One region of the Fodinicurvata halophila genome, then DNA from elsewhere that is predicted to be linked to it. Evidence: riboswitches for the same ligand, from Rfam matches in the RefSeq annotation. Region 1 holds a riboswitch; the other holds the start of a gene.
What was found. Region 1 has a riboswitch for cobalamin ahead of ACFOW6_RS05800 (HupE/UreJ family protein). Riboswitches for the same ligand answer to the same signal wherever they lie in the genome.
Positions count from the first base shown of each region.

Region 2: it holds a riboswitch for cobalamin, as region 1 does, so the genes downstream of both, ACFOW6_RS15075 (copper chaperone PCu(A)C) here and ACFOW6_RS05800 (HupE/UreJ family protein) in region 1, are expected to answer to the same signal.

Region 1 is NZ_JBHSCW010000003.1:206,013-213,404, forward strand. It holds gene rpoN (RNA polymerase factor sigma-54) at 1-772, shown strand, start outside; gene hpf (ribosome hibernation-promoting factor, HPF/YfiA family) at 945-1,553, shown strand; gene ptsN (PTS IIA-like nitrogen regulatory protein PtsN) at 1,571-2,035, shown strand; gene ACFOW6_RS05790 (DUF1150 family protein) at 2,160-2,369, opposite strand; gene ACFOW6_RS05795 (Hsp20 family protein) at 2,444-2,905, opposite strand; cobalamin riboswitch at 3,135-3,302, shown strand; gene ACFOW6_RS05800 (HupE/UreJ family protein) at 3,387-4,001, shown strand; gene ACFOW6_RS05805 (sirohydrochlorin chelatase) at 4,049-5,110, shown strand; gene ACFOW6_RS05810 (precorrin-8X methylmutase) at 5,113-5,748, shown strand; gene cbiE (precorrin-6y C5,15-methyltransferase (decarboxylating) subunit CbiE) at 5,745-6,965, shown strand; gene cobI (precorrin-2 C(20)-methyltransferase) at 6,962-7,392, shown strand, end outside.
Region 2 is NZ_JBHSCW010000010.1:1,325-8,716, forward strand. It holds gene ACFOW6_RS15060 (hypothetical protein) at 46-393, shown strand; gene ACFOW6_RS15065 (ISL3 family transposase) at 408-1,235, shown strand; tRNA gene ACFOW6_RS15070 (tRNA-Ser) at 1,298-1,388, opposite strand; cobalamin riboswitch at 1,700-1,900, shown strand; gene ACFOW6_RS15075 (copper chaperone PCu(A)C) at 2,040-2,525, shown strand; gene ACFOW6_RS15080 (glycerophosphodiester phosphodiesterase family protein) at 2,708-3,439, shown strand; gene ACFOW6_RS15085 (sn-glycerol-3-phosphate import ATP-binding protein UgpC) at 3,453-4,562, opposite strand; gene ugpE (sn-glycerol-3-phosphate ABC transporter permease UgpE) at 4,574-5,422, opposite strand; gene ugpA (sn-glycerol-3-phosphate ABC transporter permease UgpA) at 5,422-6,303, opposite strand; gene ugpB (sn-glycerol-3-phosphate ABC transporter substrate-binding protein UgpB) at 6,410-7,392, opposite strand, start outside.

The DNA.
Region 1 (7,392 bases):
CAGCCGGGATTTCAGCAAGCTCCAGCGTGTCTGCGGCGTTGATGACGAAGATTTCGCCGAGATGCTGGCGGAGTTGCGTCAGCTCGACCCCAAGCCGGCTCTGTTATACAACACCCAGCCGGCCGATCCAGTGGTGCCGGATATCCTGATGCGCATGCGCCCGGATGGGAGCTGGCAACTGGAGCTCAATCCCGATACGCTGCCGCGCGTCCTGGTCAACCGGGTCGATTACAATCGCATCGTGACGCGCTGTCGCAATCGCCAGGAAAAGGAATTCGTGAACGAGCAGTTCCAGGCCGCGAACTGGCTGGTCCGCTCCCTGCACCAACGCGCCAACACGATCCTGCGTGTCAGCGAGGAGATCGTACGTCAGCAGGACGGGTTTTTCCGTCACGGCGTGTCCCATCTGCGTCCCTTGATCCTGCGCACGGTCGCGGAAGCCATCGAGATGCATGAGTCCACGGTCAGCAGGGTTACGAACAGCAAGTTCATTTCCACCCCACGCGGAGTGTTCGAGCTCAAGTACTTCTTCTCGACCTCGATTTCGGGAACGGAAGGCGGCGAGCACTCTTCGGAATCCGTGCGTCACAGGATACGTTCGCTGATTGACGACGAACCTGCCGGGGCCATACTCAGCGATGACGCCATCGTCGCGGCGTTGCGTCGGGAGAATATCGATATCGCTCGAAGAACAGTAGCTAAGTATCGAGAATCAATGAATATTCCATCGTCGGTTCAGCGACGTCGTGACAAAGCGCAAAGGGCAAGATAGTAAGTCACAACCTTCCGTCTTGCAGGAAGGGGGGGTGCTTCCGATATACTTTCAGTACGGTCTGTGTGGAGTGATTTGTTGCTATTGACTTACCGACAGGCCGCACATATGGTCCGCGCGCTTTGGAGCCGGGCCGAACAAGACACTCGAGCTCATTACTGGGGAACATCACATGCAGTTGTCGGTCAAAGGACGGCACATCGATACCGGTGAAGCCTTCCGCCAGCATGCCCAAGATCAACTGAGCACGATTCTGGACAAGTATTTCGGAGATGCCATAGAGGCGAATGTGACCCTGTCGAAGGAGTCGCATTTCTTCCGTGCTCAGGTTTCGGTGCATATCGGGCGTGGTATGCTGCTGCAGGCTTCCGGTGAGGCAAACGAGGTCTATCCTGCCTTTGACAGTGCAGCGGACCGTCTTGCGAAGCGACTGAGGCGTTACAAGAGGCGACTGCGCGATCATAACAATGGTCGGGCATCCGCCCACGATGTCCTGCCGGCTCAACAGTATATTCTGGCCCCCGAACCGGAGCCGGAAGAAGGCGAGGCATCTGCCGGTGAAGGGGCCATCGACGGCGAAGGCGATCAGCCCATTGTGATCGCCGAGATGGAGACGGAGATTCCAAGTCTGACGGTGGGTGAGGCGGTCATGCGCATGGACCTTGCCGAGGTACCGCTTCTCATGTTCCGCAACCGGGCACATGGTGGCCTGAATGTCGTCTACCGGCGCAATGACGGGAATGTCGGATGGGTTGATCCACGCGGCAACCGCGACAGTTAGCATCAGGACAAATTGTTATGGATATCGCCGATATGCTGAGCCCCGAAGGGGTTCTTCCAGCATTGCGAGTTACAAGCAAGAAGCAGGCTTTGCAGGAGCTTGCCAAGCGTGCTGCGGACGTTACCGGCCAGCCCGAGAGAGCGATCTTCGAAGTGCTGGTCGAGCGTGAACGTCTGGGAACGACGGGTGTCGGTTATGGCATCGCGATTCCCCATGGCAAGCTGGCGGAGCTTGATCGCCTGCACTGCCTCTTCGCGCGCCTGGAAACCCCTGTCGAGTTCGATTCCATAGATGAACAGCCCGTCGACCTGATCTGTGTGCTCCTGGCGCCGGAAAAGGCGGGTGCGGATCATCTGAAGGCGTTGGCGCGCGTCTCGCGTTTGCTGCGCGACCGCACGATCTGCGACAAGCTGCGGGGGACAGAGAGCCGGGATGGGCTCTATGCCATATTGACCGAGTCCGCGGCCAGTCACGCCGCCTGACCTGTCAGGCTATAACCTTCTGCACCAAGGAGGGGGTTTGCGTGACGCCATTGCGGACAGAGGGCGCCTTGAGTAGGGGAATGTCGACTCGATCCCGGCATTCCCCTGCTGCTTTTCGGCGATATCAATGAACGGTCATGGGCTCCATGCCATTCTGGCGCACAGCGGCACAGGCAACATCGAAATCAGCCATGACAGCGATTTTCGTACCATCTGCCGCGAAGATGCCGATGGCACCCTGGAATGGACGTACATAGGCGACATCATCGACGCCGAATGACAGGAAGTCGTCCTGGGTCAGCTGTTTCAGATCGCTGTGAGTCGTGTTCTGCATGATACAAGTACCTTTTGATAACAGGCGGTCTGTCGTGTTCTCACCGTCAGACCCCTTCTTCTCCGGCCTGTCGTTCAGGCGGATTCCTGGTCAATTGTGCTGGGTTCCGCGCTTTTCGAACTCTGCTTGCGCTCGATCTTGATAGTGCGAACCACTTCATCATCCATCTGTCGCTTCAACTCGACGTGAAGCAGTCCGTTGTCAAGGCGGGCTCCCTTAACCTCCATACCGTCCGCAAGCATGAAATTCCGCTGGAACTGACGAGAGGCTATGCCGCGATACAGGAAAGTTCGCTCGCTGTCCTCCTCGGGCTGGCGCCCGCGGATACTCAGCTGATTATTTTCCAGCTTCACCTCCAGGTCATCCTCGGAAAAGCCGGCCACAGCCAGCGTGATTCGCAGATGGGTCTCATCCACCTGTTCGACATTGTAGGGAGGATAGCCATCCCCACTGTTCTTGTGCATGCGGTCGATTGCACGCTCCAGCTGGTCGAATCCGAGCAGCAGAGGGGAGTTCAGATAGGAAGATCTGCTCATAAGTACAGCGGCCTCCTCTTAGTTGAGCAAGGTTGCTGGTTGATGCTTCGTCGGCGTCCGTTATCGCGGCCCGCCGCGAAAAGGCCCAGAATGGCGCCTTTGTGAAAAGAAATGGTAAATCATCGCCGACCTTCAAGTGTCGTGCCGCTGCTTTTGTGGAGTCTCTGCGGCCAGGATACGACATGTTGTGGTGCCACAGTGCTTGACCCTTTGCCATGGTCTTTCTACCGTAAGGCCAACATTGGACGGTTCCCCGTCAGGGGATGAAAGGCAATCCGGTGCGACCGACCCAAGCCGGGGGTCAAGTCCGGAACTGTTCCAGCACCTGTAAGCGCTTGTCCGCGGAAAGCGTCGACATTGCGCAAGTCAGTCAGCCTGCCGCCAAACGATGAATCGAGTTGCCTTCCGCACAAGAGCGGGAGGCCGATACGCATTTGTACAAACGTGCAGCCGACGGGCTGCGCTCAACAAGGGGGATAGAATGATTCAAACAGCAATTTGCAGGACGTCCCGTTTCCTGATCGTTTTTCTGCCGGCCATGCTTTTGGCCTCGGTCGTCGCCGCGCATCCGGGACACGAGACGCAGGCCGGAGCCACGTTCATGAGCGGGCTCACGCATCCTGTCACTGGACTGGACCATCTTCTGGCCATGGTGGCTGTCGGAATCTGGGCCTATTCTCTGGGAGGACGAGCGCTGTGGAGTGTCCCGAGCATGTTTGTACTGGCCATGGCTGTGGCCGGTGCTGCAGGCCTTGCCGGCTGGCAGTTTGCCCTGGCCGAGAGCGGTATCGCCCTGTCGGTCCTGGTCCTTGGCGTCCTGATCGCGGCAGCAGTGCGTGTGCGCTGGGAAGTTGGCGCAGCCCTGGTCGGCCTCTTCGCCGTGTTCCATGGCTATGCGCACGGCGTGGAAATGCCCGGCGGCGGTGCGCCGGGCGCCTATATTGCGGGCTTCCTGCTGGCGACGGCTCTCCTGCATGCCGCAGGGATCGCACTCGGAATGACGTCCGGCCGTCTGGCCTACACCCCGGCCATGCGCGTGGCAGGTGGCGTCATGGCCGTGGCCGGTGCCTGGATGCTCGGCGGCGGACAGATCTGAGTCGCCGGAATCGCAAACAGCAAGACGGTTAAAGCAGGAGGAAGACGATGGCCGAGCGCCTGGGATTGATGGTCTGTGGACATGGCAGCCGCGATGAGCAGGCCGTGGCGGAATTCGCGACGCTGGCGGATCACATGCGCCGGCGCTTCCCGGATTGGCCGGTGGATTACGGTTATCTGGAGTTCGCGCGGCCGGTGATTCGGGATGGCCTGGACAAACTGCGCGAGCAGCAGGTGGAGCGTATCCTGGCTGTGCCGGGCATGCTGTTCGCGGCCGGTCATGCCAAGAACGATATCCCTTCGGTGCTGAACACCTATCAGGCACAGCATCCCGGCCTGGAGATCAATTACGGCCGGGAACTGGGCATTGACCTCAAGATGCTGCATGCGGCCGGCGACCGGATCCAGGAAGCCCTGGACGGTGCAGACGACAGCGTTTCCCGGCATGACACGCTGCTGGTCGTGGTGGGACGCGGTGCTTCCGACCCCGATGCCAACTCCAACGTCTCCAAGGTCACGCGCATGCTCTGGGAGGGCATGGGGTTCGGCTGGGCCGAGACCTGCTATTCCGGGGTCACCTTTCCGTTGGTGGAGCCCGGCCTGGAGCATGCGGCGCGCCTGGGTTTCAAGCGCATCATTGTCTTCCCCTATTTCCTGTTCACCGGTGTCCTGGTGCGGCGGATCTACGAGCACACGGATCGCGTGGCGGCGCGCCATCCCGAGATCAAGTTCATCAAGGCCCCGTACCTGAACGATCACCCACAGGTCCTGAACACCATGGCCGCGCGCGTGGAGGAGATCCTGGAAGGCGCCAACAACATGAACTGCCAGATGTGCAAGTACCGCGAACAGGTGCTCGGTTTCGAGTCGGAAGTGGGACTGCCGCAGGAAAGCCACCATCATCATGTGGAGGGTATCGGGTCCGGCGAACACAGCCACAACGATCACCATCATGGCGATCATCACCACCATGGTCACGACCATGGGCATCATCACGATCATGGCCATGATCACGGGCACGGGCATCATCATCCCTATCCGCATGCCGACCATCCTCTGGGCCCTCGCACGCTGAAGGACAATGCCGGAGACGGTCAGAAGGACAGATGATCATGCCGCAGAGAGACTATCTGCGCGATCCGGCGGCAATCTATCGGCAGTCCTTTGCGACCGTGCGTCGGGAAGCCGTGCTCGAGCATCTGCCACAGGCGGCCCATGCCCTGGCGATCCGCATGATCCATTCCTGCGGCATGGTCGATCTGGCCGGGGATATCCGCGTGAGCGACCATGCGGTGGAGGCCGGTGTCGGGGCCCTGCAGGAGGGGAAGCCGGTGCTGGTGGATTGCGAAATGCTGGCCCGCGGCATCATTCCCTCTCGGCTACCGGCCGCCAATGCGGTGATCTGCACCCTGAATGAGTCCACTGTGCCGCAGCTTGCCCAGGATCTCTCGACGACCCGATCTGCGGCGGCCGTGGATCTCTGGGCCGAGCATCTGGACGGGGGGGTCGTGGCGATCGGGAATGCGCCCACGGCTCTGTTCCGCCTACTGGAACTCCTGGAAAAGGGTGCGCCGCACCCTGCCGTGATTCTCGGATTTCCGGTCGGCTTCGTGGGGGCAGCCGAGTCCAAGGAAGAACTCATAGAAAACCCCTTCGGGATTCCCTACGTTACCGTGCGCGGGCGCCGCGGCGGCAGTGCCATTGCCGCTGCTGCCGTCAATGCCCTGGCGGGAGGCGAGGCCCCATGAGCCGGTGGCTTTCCATCGTGGGGATCGGCGAGGACGGCCTGGAGGGCCTGGGCGAAGAGGCCATAGCCCTGATTGCCGGAGCGGATGTGCTGATCGGCGGCGAGCGCCACTTGGCGATGCTGCCGGAGGACGGTCGGGAGCGCATGGCTTGGCCGTCGCCGCTTAGCGCCCTGGTCGAGGAAATCCAACGCCGGCGCGGCCAGGCACTCTGCGTGCTGGCGACGGGCGATCCCTTCTGTTTCGGCATCGGCTCAACCCTGGCTCGCCGGATTCCCATGGAAGAGATGCAGGTGATCCCGGCGCCCTCGGCCTTTTCCCTGGCCTGTGCCCGGCTTGGCTGGTCCCTGCCGGATGTCGCGCAGCTGACGCTCCATGGCCGCCCGACCTCCCTGATCATACCGGCGATCCAGCCGGATGCCCGCCTGCTGGTCCTGAGCGACAGCGGTGCGACACCGGCCGAAGTGGCGCGCTTGCTCTGCGAGAAGGGATTCGGCGGCAGTGAAATGCATGTCCTGGAGCATATGGGAGGGCCGAAGGAACGGACTCTGCACCTGCGCGCCGACCAGGCTGAATTCCCCGCCATTGCCGATTTTAACACCATCGCCGTTGCCTGTCGGGCCGGCGCGGAGGCCGAGATACTGCCTACCGTTCCGGGCCTGCCCGACGAGGCTTTTCGACACGACGGCCAGATGACCAAGCGCGAGGTGCGTGCCGTCACGCTCTCGGCTCTCATGCCGGGGCCGGGACAGCTGCTCTGGGATGTGGGCTCGGGCTGCGGGTCCGTTGCCGTGGAGTGGATGCGGTGCCATCCGACCTGCCAGGCAGCGGCGATCGAACGTCAGGCAGTGCGCTGCGAGATGATCTCCAGCAACGCGACAAGCTTGGGAGTTCCTTACCTGCAGATCGTATCAGGTGAGGCTCCGGATTGCCTGGCGGGCCTGCCGGCCCCCCATGCTGTTTTTATCGGCGGGGGCATCAACACCACGGGAGTCTTCAAGGCCTGCTGGCAAGCGCTGAAGCCAGGCGGGCGGCTGGTGGCCAATGCCGTCACCCTGGAAGGTGAGGCCCGCCTCACGGCATTGCAGGCGGAACATGGAGGGGAATTGAAACGCCTGAGCGTGTCCCGGGCTGAACCGGTTGGACCCTTCCGCGGCTGGCGCTCCGCCATGCCTGTTACCCAGTGGGCGCTTCGCAAGCCGGAAGGGGCCGGGATATGAGCGGCCGCCTCTACGGGCTGGGCCTGGGGCCCGGCGACCCCGAACTCCTGACGCTCAAGGCTCATCGATTGCTGGCCTCCTGCGAGGTGGTTGCCTATCCCACGCTGGAGGATGGCGAGAGTTTCGCCCGCTCCATCGTTTCGGATTACCTGCAGGATTGGCAGCGGGAAATCGCCATCCGGATACCGATGACCGTGGAACGCGGCCCGGCCCAGGCGGCGTATGACCGTGCCAGCCGAGAGCTGTCGGATTGCCTGGATTCAGGGCACCAGGTTGCTGTGCTCTGCGAGGGCGATCCCTTCTTCTATGGCTCCTTCATGTATCTCTTTGGACGGCTCGCGGCGCGCTTTCCCACCGAAGTCGTTCCCGGTGTCACCTCCTTGACGGCCTGTGCTGCCGCGCTTGGCGCGCCCCTGGCAGCCCGGAA
Region 2 (7,392 bases), on a different contig from region 1:
TTAAGCTTGGTTTTCTTGGAACGAGGCTTGATGGAGGAGGTACCGATGTCCCCGACAGATTCTCTTCTTGGGATAGAAGGTTTGGCCGTTCAGCGGGTGGAGCGGCGGCGAGACATTCATGTCTGGGCCAGGCCCAAGGAGCGCCTGGCCTGCGTGCACTGCTTGCACACGGCGGTGCGGATCAAGGCCACCTACCGGCGTACGCTCAAGCACAGCCGCCAGGGCAACCAGCTGCTGGTGCTGCACTTGAGCGTGCCCAAGTATCATTGCCCGGGGTGCCAGCGTTATTTCCGTCACCGCTTTGCCGGCATTCGCCCGCGCCTGCGCGCCACCGAGGCCTATCGCCTGGAGGTCTTCGAGGCCCATGAGGGCGGGTCAGCCAGCGCAAGCTGACGACGACGCACGCGGTGGGCAGCGCCACGGTGGAGCGCTGGTATCAATTCTTCATCCGCCAGCGTGTCTCGGAGCTGTCCGGCCGGAGCTGTCCCCAGGTGCTGGGCATCGATGAGCACCTCTTCAGCCGCAAACAGGGCTACGCCACGAGCTTGGTGGATCTCAAGAACCATAAGGTGTTCGATGTGGTGCTGGGCCGTTCGGAGCCCAGCCTGCAGCGCTATCTCAGCCGCCTGCCGGGGCGCACGCAGGTCAGGCTGGTGGTGATGGATCTCTCCGAGACCTACCGCGCACTCGTGCGCCGGTACTTTCCCAACGCCCGGATCGTGGCCGATCGCTTCCATGTCGTCCACCTGGTCAACCAGCACTTCCTGAAGCTGTGGCAGCAGCAGGATCCCGAGGGCCGAAAGAACCGGGGGCTGCTCAGCCTGATGCGGCGCCATCAGTGGACGCTGAAGGCCGACCAGCAGCAGCGTCTGGCGCAGTATCTGGAGGAGCGTCCGGTGCTCAAGGCCCTCTACGCGGCCAAGCAGCGCCTGATGCGGTTCCTGCTGATGAAGACCCTGAATGCCAAACGCGCCAAAAAGGTCCTGCCGCGCTTCCTGGCGCTCCTCGAGCAGTTTGACAAGAGCCCGGCCAAAGCCCTGGCCACGACGCTCCGCTCCTGGCTCGAGCCGATTGTCCGAATGTGGCGGTTTTCCAAATCCAACGGCATCACCGAGGGCTTCCATACCAAGATGGAGATGATCTCGCGCCGCGCCTTCGGATTCAGGAATTTCGAGAATTACCGCATGAGGGTGCTCGCCCTCTGCGGGTGGAATGGTATAATCAACCGGGTCTGATGAATGCCCATCCCCCGTTCATGGGGAAGAACCAAAAAATAACATAAAATCAATTAGTTATCTGGCGGAGAGGGAGGGATTCGAACCCTCGGTAGGGGGTTACCCTACAACGGTTTTCGAGACCGCCCCGTTCGACCGCTCCGGCACCTCTCCGCGTGTCTGGTCGCCGGGCTGTGTGGCAGCCTGTGCGCGACCCGGTCGAGCAGGCGCGGAACCTAGCGCAAGCGCCCGGCTCCTGCAACCCGATCCTGGCTGCGTTCTTGCGGGCGTGGGCTACCTGCCCGTCCCCGATGTAGGCGCTCGACCGGGCCTTTGCCAACCCCCTGCACAGGCGGGTCGTTGCGTCCGCCTCCCGCCTGGTGCCCGGCCGGCGTGGCCCGGGAGGCCGGGGGGGCGGGAAGCCACACGCCGTTGCCCCGACTGGGCTGGACATCCCGGGGGCGTTCTGTAATTCTCCTTCCGCGTCATGGTTTTTCGACGGGCCGGAGTCGGTCTTCGTCCTGTCGGAAATGAAAAGGGAACCCGGTGCGAAGCCGGGGCTGCCCCCGCAACTGTGAGCGGTGCGGTTTCCGTCGCGAAAGTCACTGGCTGCCGGAGATGAAGAGGCGGCCGGGAAGGCAAGACGGTGGGACCGGACAAGCCGCAAGTCAGGAGACCTGCCATGACGGACACGATATTCATCCGACCGGGACGGGGTGTGTCCGGAACAAGGAGACTGGATCTGCGCCTGACGGCGTTTCACTTCCTGGCCCTACTCCCTATTTCAGGTCGCTGTTCGCAATAGAAGACCGGAGTACAAGACCCATGCGCATTCTCATCCTGACCGTCTTCCTGGCCCTTGCCGGAAGTGTATCCGCCGCCTTCGCCCATCACGACGGCGAGCGCTCGGCGGCCAAGAACATGGTCGTCAGCCATGCCTGGACCGTGGAGAACGCAGCCAACGCCCACGCCAACGCCGTCTACCTGACCCTGGAGAACACCGGCGGCGAGGACGACCGCCTGGTCGGCGCCGAGGTGGATTTCGCCAATGCCACCAGCTTCCGGGCGCCGGTTATGGACGACGAGGGCAGCTACAGCATGCGCCAGGTCGAGGCCATCGGCGTCGCGGCCGGCGAGTCGGTGACCCTGCAGCCCGGCGGTGCGCAGATCGTGCTGGAAGACCTGCAGGGCGAGTATCGCGCCGGCGATCACTTCCACATGACCCTGACCTTCGAGAAGGCCGGCTCGGTCGAGGTCGAGGTTGTGGTCGAGGACATGGACGAAGCCGAGACCGATACGCCGAGCAGCTGAGCTCTCGCGCCCGCCGACGCGGAGATCGAAGCCCCGTTCCCGATCCCGAGGAACGGGGCTTTTTCATGGGAGCGCCGTGCTCACGGCATGGACCCGGGGCAAGGGCTGTGATAGCTCCTGTATCCGAAGCGCACCGTCGAGCGGACGGGGAACGCAAGACGAGAGGGGGGACGACCCGAACAATGAAGAAACTGCCCAAGATCATCGGCCACCGCGGGGCTGCCGGCCTGGCGCCCGAGAACACGCTGGCGGGCTTTCGCAGGGCCGTGGATTTCGGCGTGCGCATGATCGAGCTGGATGCCAAGCTGACGGCCGACGGCGAGGTGATCTGTTTCCACGACGAGACCCTCGAGCGCACCACGAGCGGCCAGGGCGCCGTGGCAGAGACACCCTACGCCGAGATCGCCGAGCTGGACGCCGGGCGCTGGTTCGCCCCGGAGTTCGCGGGCACGCGCGTGCCGCTGCTCTCGGAGGCGCTTGCCTATTTCCGCGCGGCGGGCATTGCGGCCAATGTCGAGATCAAGCCCTGCCCCGGACGTGAGACGGAAACGGCGCTCAAGACCCTGGAGGTCCTGGACGCCCACTGGTCGGACGCGGACCCCCTGATGGTGATCTCCAGCTTCCAGCGTGTCTGCCTGGACCTGGCCCAGCAGCATGCGCCGCACTGGAAGCGCGCCCTGCTGACCCATCATTTCGAGGAAGGCTGGAAGCAGGCGGTGCGCGAGCTCGAGGCCTACAGCGTGCACGGCAACTTCGCCGCCTTCGGCAAGACGCACGCCATGGACGTCCAGCTGCTGGGCGCGCAGGCGGCGGCCTATACGGTGAACGACGTGGAGACCACCAAGATCCTGTTCTCGGCCGGGGTCGATTCGATCATCACCGACCGTCCCGACATCCTGGCGGCTTGGCTGTAAGGGGCGTGTTCGGTCAGCCCCCGGTCTTCCGGACTTCGTAATAGAGGCTGCGTCCGCTTTCCTGATCGAAGAGATGCAGCTTGCGCGGCCGGAAGGCCAGGTGCGCGACCTCTCCCTTGGCGACCTCCGGCACGCCGGACAGGCGCGCGACCACCGGCATGTCGATCTGCGGAATCTGGCCGTGCAGCAGGGTGTCGGCGCCCAGCACCTCCACTAGGTCCACAGAGAGCGGCAGGCTGGCCTCTTCGGGACTTTCCTGGGTCAGGTGCAGGTCTTCCGGCCGCAGCCCGACCATGACCGGGCGATCCGCCTGGATCTCCTCGGTGGCCTCGGGCAGCGGAATGCTGAAGTCCTCGCCGATGTTGACCGACTGCCGGTCGGCGTTGATCCGGCCCTCGACGAAGTTCATGGCGGGCGAGCCGATGAAGCCGGCCACGAAGGTGGAGGCGGGATTCTCGTAGATCTCCAGCGGCGTGCCGACCTGTTCGGCGACGCCGGCGTTCATGACCACCAGGCGATCGGCCATGGTCATGGCCTCGACCTGGTCGTGGGTGACGTAGAGCGAGGTGGTGCCCAGGCGCTGCTGCAGGCGGCGGATCTCCACGCGCATCTGAACGCGCAGCTTGGCATCCAGATTGGACAAGGGCTCGTCGAACAGGAAGATCGAGGGCTCGCGCACGATGGCCCGTCCCATGGCGACGCGCTGGCGCTGGCCGCCCGAGAGCTGGCTGGGCCGGCGGTCCAGAAACTCCGACAGGCGCAGCAGGTCGGCGGTTTCCTGCACGCGCTGCTCGATCTGCTGCTTGGGGAATTTCCGGATCTTGAGGCCATAGGCCATGTTCTGGCGCACGGACATGTGCGGATAGAGCGCGTAGTTCTGGAAGACGATGGCGATGTTCCGGTCCTTGGGCTCGACCCGGTTGACCATCTTGTCGTCGATGTGGATTTCGCCGCCGGTGACCTCCTCGAGCCCTGCCACCATGCGCAGCAGGGTGGACTTGCCGCAGCCCGAGGGGCCCACGACCACGACGAACTCGCCGTGCGTGACGCTGAGGTCGACCCCGTGGATCACGCGGGTGTCGCCGAATTCCTTGATGATGTTTTCCAGCCGAAGCTCGGCCATGCCCTATTTTCCTATTTCTCGGTTTCCACCAGGCCCTTCACGAAGAGCCGCTGCATGACGAGGACCACGATCACCGGCGGGACCATGCCCAGCATGGCGGTGGTCATGATGGCGTTCCAGACGGGAACGGCGTCGGCAACGTTCAGCATGCGCTGGATACCCATGACGATGGTGTAATAGCTTTCGTCCGTGGTCACCAGCAGGGGCCAGAGATACTGGTTCCAGCCGTAGATGAAGAGGATGACGAAGAGCGCCGCGATGTTGGTGCGCGAGAGCGGCAGCACCACGTCCCAGAAGAAGCGCATGGGACTGGCCCCGTCCATGCGCGCGGCCTCCAGCAGCTCGTCCGGGATGGTCAGGAAGAACTGCCGGAAGAGGAAGGTCGCCGTGGCCGAGGCAATCAGCGGCAGGGTGAGGCCCACGTAACTGTTTAGGAGGCCCAGGCTGGAGGCCACGCCGTACGTCGGCAGGATGCGCACCTCGACCGGCAGCATCAGGGTGATGAAGATCATCCAGAAGAAGAACATCCGGAAGGGAAAGCGGAAGTACACGATGGCATAGGCCGACAGCAGCGAGATGGCGATCTTGCCGATGGTGATGCCGAGCGCCATGACCATGGAGTTGAACATCATGAGTGCGACCGGGGGCGCGCCTGCCGTACTGAGCCCCTCGCCCAGGACCAGTTTCATGTTCTCCAGGAACTGGTCGCCCGGCAGGATGGGAAAGGGCGGCTGCTGCAGCGCCGGCCCGGTATGGGTCGTGGCGATCACCATGATGTAGATGGGGAAGATGACCGCAGCGAGACCCAGAATCAGGATCAGGTGCGACGAGAATTTGATCCAGCGGTTATTCTCGACCATCAGTACTGCACCTTCTTCTCGATGTAGCGGAACTGGAAGACGGTCAGCGAGATCACGATCGCCATCAGGATGACGGACTGGGCGGCCGAGCTGCCGAGGTCGAGACCGACGAAGCCGTCGCGGTAGACCTTGTAGACCAGGATCGAGGTTGCCCGGTTGGGACCGCCGTCGGTGACGGCATGGACGATGCCGAAGGTCTCGAAGAAGGCGTAGACCACGTTCACCACCATCAGGAAGAAGGTGGTCGGCGAGAGCAGCGGAAAGATGATGGTCCAGAAGCGCTTGAAGGGGCCCGCCCCGTCGATGGCGGCCGCCTCTACCAGGGAGCGCGGTATGGCCTGCATGCCAGCCAGGAAGAACAGGAAGTTGTAGCTGATCTGTTTCCAGGTGGCGGCGACGATGATCAGGATCATCGCGTCCGAGCCGTCGAGCCTGTGGTTCCAGTCATATCCCAGGTGCGTCAGGAAGGTGGAGATCACGCCCAGCGTGGGATCGAACATGAAGGCCCAGAGCGCGCCCGCCAGGGCCGGCGCCACGGCATAGGGCCAGACCAGCAGGGTCTTGTAGACACTGGCGCCGCGTATCACGCGGTCGGCCATGGTGGCAAAGCAGAGTCCCAGCGCCATGGCGGAGAAGGTGACCGCGGCGCTGAAGAAAATGGTGATGCGGAAGGAGTGCAGGTAATTGCCGTCGCGGAACAGGGCGATGAAGTTCTCGAACCAGACGAACTCGTAGCTGAGCCCAAAGGCATCTTCTAGCAACAGGGATTGATAGAGGGCCTGGGCCGCCGGCCAGATGAAGAAGATGATTGTAACCGCGATCTGCGGCAGCAGCAGCAGATAGGGCAGATAGGGTCGGCGGAAATGAACGCGTTTCAGCATGCAGGAGCCGGGTGTCTGGCAGACCGTCTTGTTGGAAAAAGACCACCCGGCCGGAAGGGGGTTGGGCCCCCTCTCCCGACCGGGTCGGTCAATCGATCACGAGCGCTCAGTTATTCTGCCGATGAAACTTGTCCATCTGGCTGTTGCTGCGCTCGACCGCCTCGTCGAGGGCTTCCGCGGCAGTCTTGTCATCAGCGAAGGTTGCTTGCAGCTCCTCGTTGATGATGTCGCGGATCTGCACGAAGTTGCCGATGCGCAGGCCCTTGGAGTATTCCGTCGGCGGATTCAGGTTCATCTGTTCGACGGAGATATCCGCGCCGGGATTCTCATCATAGTAGCCCTGCTCCTCGGTCAGCTCGAAGGCAGCCTCGGTGATGGGAAGGTAGCCCGACTTCTGGTGCCATTCGGCCTGGACTTCGGGAGAGGACAGGTGCTCGAAGAAGGCGGCGACGCCCTCGTATTCCTCTTCCGAGTGGCCTTCCAGGACCCAGAGAGAAGCCCCGCCGATAATGGAGTTCTGCGGAGCGTCCTCGACATCGGGCCAGTAGGGCAGCATGCCCACACCGAACTCGAAGTCCTCGATGTTGGAGACCAGGCCAGCGCGAGACGCGGAGGAGTCCATGTAGATGGGACACTCACCGCCGATGAACTTCGGCTGGCTGTCACTGTAGCGGCCGCCGTAGCTGAAGACGCCGCTTTCCTGCCACTCGGCCAGCTTGCCGATATGGTGCTTGTGCAGGTCGCTGTTGAAGAGGGCCTCGATGTCCGTGCCGGCGAAGCCGTTCTCCTTGCTGGCGAAGGGCACGTTGTGCAGGGCACTGAAGTTCTCCAGCTGCACCCAGGACGGCCAACCGGTGGTGAAGCCGCACTCATAGCCGGCATCCAGCAGTGCCTGGGAATACTCCTCGACCTCCGGCCAGGTACGCGGCGGCTGCTCCGGGTCCAGGCCGGCTTCCTCGAAGGCGTCCTTGTTGTAGAACATGACCGGCGTGGAGCTGTTGAAGGGCAGGGAGAGCATGTCGCCCTCGGTCGTCGTGTAATAGCCGGTCACGGCCGGCAGATAGGCGTCCGGATCGAACTCGACCTCGG